DNA from 3 places in the Chryseobacterium sp. FR054 genome. Region 1 is predicted to be linked to each of the others. Evidence: riboswitches for the same ligand, from Rfam matches in the RefSeq annotation. Region 1 holds a riboswitch; each other region holds the start of a gene.
The links. Region 1 has a riboswitch for cobalamin ahead of AC106S_RS06915 (TonB-dependent receptor plug domain-containing protein). Riboswitches for the same ligand answer to the same signal wherever they lie in the genome.

Region 2: another riboswitch for cobalamin. It lies ahead of AC106S_RS21475 (TonB-dependent receptor); the one in region 1 lies ahead of AC106S_RS06915 (TonB-dependent receptor plug domain-containing protein).
Region 3: another riboswitch for cobalamin. It lies ahead of AC106S_RS06350 (T9SS type A sorting domain-containing protein); the one in region 1 lies ahead of AC106S_RS06915 (TonB-dependent receptor plug domain-containing protein).

The regions. Positions count from the first base shown of each region.
Region 1 is NZ_JBXDSA010000001.1:1,511,068-1,514,356, reverse strand. It holds gene AC106S_RS06915 (TonB-dependent receptor plug domain-containing protein) at 1-1,715, opposite strand, end outside; cobalamin riboswitch at 1,748-1,923, opposite strand; gene cdd (cytidine deaminase) at 2,737-3,219, opposite strand.
Region 2 is NZ_JBXDSA010000006.1:141,795-145,083, forward strand. It holds gene AC106S_RS21475 (TonB-dependent receptor) at 1-2,016, opposite strand, end outside; cobalamin riboswitch at 2,126-2,311, opposite strand; gene AC106S_RS21480 (transporter) at 2,475-3,289, opposite strand, start outside.
Region 3 is NZ_JBXDSA010000001.1:1,393,402-1,396,690, reverse strand. It holds gene AC106S_RS06350 (T9SS type A sorting domain-containing protein) at 36-1,160, opposite strand; cobalamin riboswitch at 1,241-1,431, opposite strand; gene AC106S_RS06345 (esterase-like activity of phytase family protein) at 1,679-2,941, shown strand; gene tpiA (triose-phosphate isomerase) at 3,183-3,289, opposite strand, start outside.

The DNA.
Region 1 (3,289 bases):
GCAGAAACACCGGTATTTAAGATAAAATAAGGATCAAGCGACATCGCTTTGTTTTCATCCGTAGTCGTGTAAGTAAGACCGTTGAAAAGACCCTGAACATACACTTTAAGAAAACCGTACTGATATTCTGCCGTTCCGTTGGCTTTGTGGAAAGGAACATACATCATCTGCTTCCGGGTTTCCTTGTTTTCCGATCGCGAATAAGTATAGCCCGCATTCAGCTTTAGTGCGTGTTTGCCCCAGTTTTTATAGAATGAAGCCTGGGTTTCCAGACCATAGGATTCAACTTTATAGGTATTGAAAGCTCCCCAGTATCCGTAAGGAGTGGGTAACCAGCTGATATAATCCTTAATATCCATATAATAAGGACTCAGCATAATTTTAAAGTCACCCAGGACGAACTCATGATTCATATCGATATTGATGGAAGTTTCCGGCTTAAGATCACGGTTCCCGCCCGGCTGCCAGTAAAGATCATTAAAAGAAGGAAACCTGAAGTTTCTGGAAAAGCTTACCCCGGTATGGTACCATTTCAAAGCATTCCATTTCCCTGAAAAAGAATACAGGAGCGGAGAAGAAATATCCTCGATGAAATTCTGCTTGACACCGGCTTCAAAACGGAGATCCTTTGTAGCAAAATACCTGATAAGACCCGCTATGGCTCCTACATTACGGCTGATATTACCGAGTCCCGATTCATAGCCTTCCCCTTTGTTGACCTGGAATTCACCGATCGCATTGACGTTGATCTTAGGAGTAATGAAGTAATTGAAATCATTCCTGAAAATATAATTCTTTCCTTCCGCACCGCTCGTTTTCGGACGGCTGATATCCCCGAAATACTGGAAATTATCCTCCGTATAGGCAGCCTTTAAACTGTTGGAAAGATTCGTTGTATTTACGTCCCAGGAGATCAGGCTCCTCAAAGTCTGGGCATTGTATTTGGTCTTATTCCCGTTAGGTTCAAAAATAGGATAGTGCTGGGATGCATCAAAGATCTGGTTTTGCCATGAAATCGTCTGACGGTCTGCAATCTTATAAGAAGCCCCGATATTGAAAGTCGTATTATAATACTTTCCGTTGAGGTTATTATAAGGAGAACTTCCCACGACAAACTCAGGAACCTTATAATCATTTTCACTGATAACATAGCTTCCGGATGCTTTAAAGCTGAATTTTTCATTGCTGTAAGAAGCTTTGGCAAAATTATTATACGTTCCGAATGAAGCTGCCTCAGAATACAGCGAGGCCCCGAATCCTCTGTTGAATTCCAGATTATTATTCAGGTGAATACTGCCGCCGATGGCCGAGCTTCCGTACTGCACGCTTCCTCCCCCTGCTTTTATTTCAAGTTCATCATAGCCATAAAGCGGAATATTATTCACATCTCCCTGCCCTAAAAATACAGAATTGATATTGATGCCGTTCCATACAAAAGCCGTATGTCCGGCACTCGTTCCCCGGAATGAAGGTGAAGAAACAGCACCACGGCCGTTTTCCTTCATATAAATCTGCGACTGAAAACGTAAAAGCTCGGAAAGATTCGTCGAATTTTTCTCAATATCCTTTGGAGTAATCGTATTGACGTAGTGAAACTGTTTCACCCTGCTCATCTGGTTATCGAATATATAAATGGTATCAATGGCCTTCTCCTGTCCCAAAAGAAAGCTGCCGTATGACGAACAAAGCAGTAATAAAGATCTTTTTATATCCATACTAATTTTACTTCTCCTCCGGAAGCAAGTCATTTTTAGTTAGTATTCTGGCAGGTCTCCTGACTTTCGCGTTCTGCACCTTCCCGTATAAACAGTGGTTTTTTGCAGAATCTCTTATTACGATTTACAGTTGCGGGGACAGTTTGGGATTTTCACCCAATTCCCTATTATTTCCAATAGACTGGAAACCAAAATTTTTGCAAAGATAAGTTTTTAAATGTATTAGACAACAGGACAGAAAGATGAAACGATAAATGGGTAGAACAGGAGGGATTCTGTCAAACTCTATGGATTACGTAAATTTTTTGTTGGTTTAAAGTAATCTCCTGATAAATTGAATTATTATCATGTTTTATGGTGTAAGAAGATCAAATATTTTCATCCATTTTACAATCAAATATTGAATTTCTCGCAGAATACACGAATTTCACAGATTTTTATGGGTATGTTTTTCCTCGCAGACAGAGCAGATGATGCAGATTTTTTGTCGGTTTAAAGCAAGGGCGTAAGGACTTTAATTATGATACAGCTTTTAAGACACAAAAAAATTCAAAGATTTTCAGCAGTTTTCCTGAACAGTGATCGATTGCTTTAAGATTTAAGACAGCCGAAGGCTAATCCATCGCTTCATCGGATCAACGGAGTTGATTCTGAACTTTACTTTCTTCAAAATTGCCTGTGCATCAAACTTTGCGTTCCAAAAAATACAGTTATCATATTGATGAAATTTGAGTTTTCCACAGATTTTCCAGAAAAAGATCTGTGTTATCTGTGAGATTTGCGGGAACAATATTTATGAAGGTTTTGAATAACGATGCTGTAAAAATCTGCTTAATCTGCCAGATCAGCGAGCATAAAATTTTCATGGATTAGGTAGATTCTTTACCAAGAATTTAAGTGAATTTCTATAAGCAAAACTTTAAACTTTCAGATGAGACGTAAAAAACTGTTGTGATTAAAAAAGCTTTATTGCCACGGACACAGATATTTTATTCGTGGCAAAAAGCAATATATCTTCCATTTATAAAAACGATGAATCAAAATAGAAGGGAAGCAGATCTTTAATCGCATGTACCTTGTAAACCTCCTCATTCATACTTGAAAAATAAAGGTCGATATTCTCGTTCTGCTTGGTCTCAAATTCTATTAAGCTCTGGCGGCAGGCTCCGCATGGCGGGATCGGAGGATTTTTCTCATGAAATTCCTTAGGTCCGCCCACTACAAAGATCTTTTTAATCTTCACATCCGGAAAGTTGGCGGCTACCCAGAAAAGAGCCGTTCTTTCAGCACACAGCCCGGACGGAAAAGCAGCGTTCTCCTGGTTGTTGCCGGAATAGATCTCTCCGTTTTCAAGCAGGACAGAACATCCTACCAGAAACTGGGAGTAGGGGGCATAGGCATTTTCGCGGGCTTCTTTGGCTCTTTCGAATAGTTTTTTTTCAATATCGCTCAGTTCACTGCTGTTTTTAAAATACTCGTAACTGATCTGTATGTCTTTTTTCATATATTGTAGGACTAAAAAAGGGGGGCTAAAATTAGTTCTTTTTAATCAGGTGGGCAATATTTTTGTTCAT
Region 2 (3,289 bases), on a different contig from region 1:
TACAATGAGTTTAAAATTTCTTCCGGGCATCGGATAATTCCTTACCACGTCATAATATTGATTGAGGACGTTATTGACCTCAAAACCGGCTTTGATCTGATGGGCATGCCAGTTGAATTTTTTCTGAACCGATAAATCATGGGTATACCACGGCTGAAGATAATTGGCACGGATGTTATTCAGCTGTGCATCATAACGTTCTCCGGTATACATGAAACTGTAATTGAAACTCCAGTCTTTATAATCCGCCATCATGGTAAAAGTCAGGGCATGCCAGGGCACATAAGAGATCTGGTCTCCGTAATAATCTTCTTTTTTATCGGTATAATCTCCTGCTCTCTGATAGGTATAGCTTACCAGAGGTTTCAGTTTCACCTTATTGATATCAAATTCAGCCTGAACATTGACATCTGCTCCCACAATCCTTACTTCTCCGAGATTCGTCATCATCCACCGGAACAGATTGGTGGTAGGAACTGCGATGATTTTATTTTCCACTTCATTATAATATCCGTCCGCTTTCACATAAATTCCTTTAAAAAATTCATGATCATAAAGTTTATGGTAGGTAAAACCCACGTCATACTGATTGGTAAATTCAGGTTTCAGCATCACATTTCCGATCATGGTGTAATACAGATCATTGAAAGTTGGCATCCTGAAAATCCTTTTATAAAAGGCTCTTATGGTAAAATCTTTTGAATCAGAGGGCTGATAGCTCAGAAATGCAGAGGGGGTCCATTCTGTTTTATCGGGAGATTTTGCATTTTTCTCCACATTTTCATGGACAAACGTTCCAAGTACACTTCCCAGGAATTTAAACCTTCTCCACTGATAGGTCGTGGCAAAAGCCAGCAGTGAGGTATATCGTGTAGGAAATGAAAAATCCCTGAGACTGGCATTCAGGTTATTATACTGGAAGTCCAAACCTGCACTTACATCCCAGTCTTTGGTAATCGAATAGATATTGGACGAAGAAAAGTAAAGTTCTCTCTGGATATAGGTATTATCAATGCGCAGGGCTGTTGTTGATACATTGACCGTATCCAGGAACCTGGAATAATCGTAGGCAAATTTGGCTTTCACCTGGGTTTCAAACTTCGGAAACAGCTTTTTTCTGAAACTGGCCTGAATAAAATAGTTTTCATCCAGCATCTGCTGTCCTTTAGGCCCGAAATCATTATTCACGACAGCAGTGGGAATTCCCCGGTCTGAAATATATCCGTAACCGCGTACATTCCAGCTCCCGTTATTAATAATTCCGTTAAAACCTGTTTCAAGACGTTTAGCCTGAATATAGGAATCATATCTTCTGGCAATCGTATCATTGGCAACAGAGCCGTCAGCATTTTTCTTTTGGTATTTATACTTGTACAATCCTCTGCTCTGCACAAACTCCGAACTGAAGCTTGCTGCCACCCGGTCTGAAATCTTCTGCTCCAGGCGGAACGAAGGATTAAACAGGCTGATGGACCCAAATTTAAGCCTGACCGTTACATTGGTTTTCTGATTTCCTTTAAATACAGGAGTTTTAGGCTGAAGATAAATAGATCCTGAAGACCCGAAATCTTTTGCAGGCTGAAAGATCTCACTTTTCTGACCGTTGTACAAAGAGATTGATTCTATATCATCTAGGGAAAATTTCCCCAGATCCACCACTCCGTTCTGGGCATTTCCAAGCTGAATGCCGTCATAGAAAACACCGACATGCTGGCTTCCCATGCTCCGGATATTAACAGTTTTCAAACCTCCCATTCCGCCGTAATCCTTGATCTGAACACCGGAAAAATATCTCAGGGCATCCGCTACCGACTGGCTGTTCAGCCTTTCCAGCTGTTCGCCTGAAAGAATCTGTGCGGGAAGAATTTCTTTAAAATCTTTTTTATAAATCCGGACAGGAAGAATCGTTTTCTCCCGGATGCTGTCCTTAGACTGTGAGAATACAAGATGAGAGGCCGTCACAAAAATTGCGACAGCTCCCTTTTGAAACAGAGAAGCAGTAAGTTTTGTCACCATTAGCTCATTCAGAATAATGATGACGCTAACGGATATAAGAAAGCAACGACAAAGCACAGCATTCACTGCACAGAATCATTGTTGTCCTAAGCTTTATTCCACGAAAGCGTCAAACGTTCATCTTCTGGCAGGTCTTCTGACTTACTCCGTTTCTGAAATCCTTCCCATTAAAAAAACAGTGGATATATTCTTCAGAAACTTTGGTGTGGAGCTTACAGCAGCGGGTCTGTCCCGGATTTTCACCGGATTCCCTTTTAAGCGCTTTTTACGGCTCACCAGATTCCGGCAAAGATAAACAATTCCTGACATATTCAAAATCTGAAATAACAAAATGATTCTCAGCAGGATAAAAACATTTCACAAGCTATGTTCCCTGCAAAAGAAAAACCTTACAAACGAGAAAAGCATTTGTAAGGTTTATTAAAAAAAGTATTTTCTGATCGGGGATCATTTATTCATCAGATTCCGATATTCAGAAAAATACTGAAACGTGATTTTGCCTCAATATCTCCTCCTGCCAGCTCAGTATAAGCAGGCAGCATGATCTCACTTCCGAGACTGAACTTTTTATAAGATGCTTCAAAGCCCAGCTTGCCATACAAAGCACTTCCTGATGTACGGGGCAATGTTTCTCCGTACTGCCTGTTGGTATCATACACCTCGCCCTGAAGCCCGGCTTTGGCAGAAAATATGGTTTTATCAGTTCCTGTGATCCGGTAAAATCCTGTTGCTGCATAATTCCATTGATTCCCGAAACGATAATGTTTTTTGTTTTCAGTTTTCACTGTATAGTCCGTATTGATAAGCACTGCCAGTTTATTCTTCTGGAATTTATAATTTAAAGCTGCCTGATAGTCCCAGCTGCCTGTTCCGAGCTGAAAACTCGGATTAACCCCGGAAATTCCTTTTTCATCAAATTTTCCCAGAGGAATTTTTATCCCCAGGCCACCATTCAGCTGATGGGCATTATCTTTCGAATTAATGATCTGATAAATTCCCATCAGATTCAGATCCCCGATTCCATTGATGCGGATGTCTCCCTGCCAGGTTTTCTTTTCGTGAAAATGAAAGGGCAGACTGGCGTACACACTCAGTTTTTTCGTCAGAGGAATTTTTCCCCACAGCTGAAGGGTATTGAAATACTGGTCCTGTGTAAGATCTTTCACAAACAAATTTTCTTTTGCCTTATAATGCTGGGCAAAATATTTAATGCCGATAAACTGGGGATTCAGCAATGATTCGAAACCTGACGAACCATTTCCGGCCGCACAGC
Region 3 (3,289 bases), 120 kb from region 1:
CCGATCTGTGAGGATAAAATATCCCACAATATGCATTATTTTTTAATCAACTTATGAACCGCTGTATTTTTTGAAGTTTTAATTTCCATCAGATAAATACCGGACTGTAAAGACTGAATATCGATTTTTGTAGCTTTTGAAGTAAGGACTTTCTGTCCTGAAACTCCATAAATATTTACTTCGATAATATTTTCAGCTGTTTCTATATGAATGAAATCACTGGCAGGGTTAGGATAAACTCTGAATGCTTTCTTCCGGATATCAGAAACCCCTAAAACTTCAAGTGATGCTTCGGTAGGCGTAAACGGTAATCTTTGTCCAAAGCTTAAACCCAGCCATTCATTATTGTTTAACTGAGTCTGTGACAAAGAAGCCTGACTTCTCCATGATGAAAGATCTTTTCCTTTGAAAAGCTTCCATGCATTATTTCCGGAAGATGTTCCTGAATGACTGTTTAAAGATAAAGAAGCAATCTGCCCTCCGTTGGAAGCGAAATTGAAATAGGAAGCTTGGGCCTGAATTTGCTGGAGGGCCTGTTCTGCGGTAATGCTTCCGTTATAGCGGATTCCGAAAACAAATGAATGGGCAGAACCGTTTGGACTGTTGGTTCCGAAATCGATAACCACAAGGCTTGAATTACTTCCCGTACCGATCCAATGGGTAATCTGCGATGCATTATACCAGGCAGAACTGTAAGCGGCTACCGGAGATGAGGGATGGGAAAGTGGAGGGGTATTATCAGTAAATCCATATCCAAAAGAAACTCCGTACCATTTTCCGTTCACGAGCGGATCTCCGTTTACCCCGTTATTAAGCGTCATATTTTCGGCAGACGGTCCTGACCATGTAGACCAGTAATCATCCAGGCTGGGTACGTGGTGGTTATAGTTCAGGCTGTAAAGGAATCCGGAGGGAATTTCCACTTCCATTTTAGGCTCTGCGGCGGCAATAGCGGTGATGAGGTCTTCCATGGTAAGATCATCCGAATCAAAACGGTATCCCCAGGCATAGGAAGAAGGATTGTCGTCATCATTGAAATCAGCAATGAGGTAGGCTTTTTTAGAACCGGTTCCTACCCAGAATTTAATGTCGTTTTCGGTGAACTGGGCCGACAGGAGCTGCATACAAAGCAGCAGGAAAAAAAAGTAGATTTTTTTCATGATATCATTAAATTAAAAGTTTTATTCCCGAAACTTTCCTTCAGAAAAAAAGAAATGAATGACTTCAGATACTCTGTTTCTGATGAATATGGAATAAGGCAGGTCTCCTGGCTCGCATCAGGAATACGCCTTCCCGGATTTTTGATCCAGTGGCACAGTATACTCCTGTTTAAACAGCTTACAGTTGCGGGTACAGCCCAAGAATTGAATATTCTTCTCACTTGGTTCCCTTTTAATGAACAATGGTTCAGCCTTAAACCGCTACAAATATAATATCTAAATTTTTGATGTCATTTTGTGAATTATTCTGATTTTTTAAATTTTGTTTAAAGATCAGGTCATTTTCGGTCTTATGACTTTTTTAATTCGATAAAGAATTCCGGAATATGATGTTTTATCCTGATATTTTTTGTGTTTAAAATAAATTAACCTTAAACCTTGATTGTTAAAATATACTTATTCTTGTATTCAAGATCAGTTTACAATCATTATCTATTTTCGCTGCCATAAAAGTAAACATGAAAAAACTGCTGATCTCTGCTTTGGCGCTTATTGCTATGGCATCATGTAAAGATGATGACCATGTAAGCGGCCAGGATATTAATTATTCCAGACTTCCTCAGGAATTTCCTTTTTCCAAACTGGCAACGGTAAATGGGGTAGATGTGATTAACGGAGGTTTTGGCTCCGGAGCAGCCGCCCACCCAGGCAGAAAAGGTGAATTCTATGTCATTACAGACCGCGGTCCCAATACCGACTATCTGAACGGGAAAAAATTTCCGGCTCCGGATTTCACGCCGACCATTATGCATTTTAAGATCAATACTGAAGGAAATATCGAGGTCATTAAATATATTAAACTTAAAAATCCTTCCGGCCAGCCCATCACAGGGCTTCCAAATCCCGCAGGAATGGGAAGTACAGGCGAAACCGCTTATGATGTAAACGGAAATGTTTTAGGAACGGATAATTACGGACTGGACAGCGAGAGCCTTGTTGCAGCAGCTGACGGTACCTTCTGGGTATCTGATGAGTATGGTCCGCATATCGTACATTACAGTGCTGAAGGAGTGGAAATGGAAAGAATCAGCCCGATAGGCGTTAATACAGGACCGAGAAAGCTGCCTGCTGTTTTAGCCAAAAGAAGAGCCAACAGGGGAATGGAAGGGCTCTGCATCACTCCGGACGGAAAAACGCTCGTAGGAACCATCCAGTCAATGATGTATGTTCCTACAAAGGCTTTGGCTACCAATACCACTTTAACGAGGATTGTTACATTCGATATTGCCACAGGAAAAACAAAACAGTTTTTATATAAACAGGATGGCGGAACTTCAGATTCTGTCTGCGATATAACCGCGATCAGCAACACGGAATTCCTGGTTATTGAAAGAGACGGAAACTTCGGTTCGCAGGGCGGCGTGAAAAAAGTATACAGGATCAGCCTGGCAGATGCTTCTGACGTAACCGGACCTGATGTGGCCGCTGTGGACGGAATGAAGATCAATAATAAAGCCCTGGAACAGTGTACATGGAACGAAATTACCACCGCCGGAATAAAACCGGTGTCCAAAACATTAGCCGCAGACCTGGTGGCCAAGCTGGGCTATGAACATGATAAGTTTGAAGGAATCGTTTATCTTGGAAATAATAAACTGGCTGTTTTCAATGATGACGATTTTGGAATCTTAGATGACGGAAACGGAAATCCGAAAGCCAAGATCCTTCCTAAAACCGGGAAAGTAGATAAGGGAACTATGTATATAGTCGATATTCAATAATTAGATTTTTTTAAAGAAAACGGCGGAATCGAAGATTCCGCCGTTTTTGTTGATGTATGTTGGTTAAGCTCAGTAGAAATGGATGTTATGGTTATTTTTCCTACGGATCACACAAATTTCACAGATGTTATCTGCTGTTTTTTGCATCGTTTGATCTGGTTAATCATAATCAATTCAATTGGGTCCGTTCACATATAAAAATAAACTCCATTGGCTTTAGCCAAAACCTGTTTTTATAATATTAATTGAAAGCCTCGATAATTTTAGAGAAATCCTCTAATTTTAAAGCAGCCCCTCCAATCAGTCCTCCGTCAATATCCGGCTGGGAGAAGATTTCTTTAGCATTAT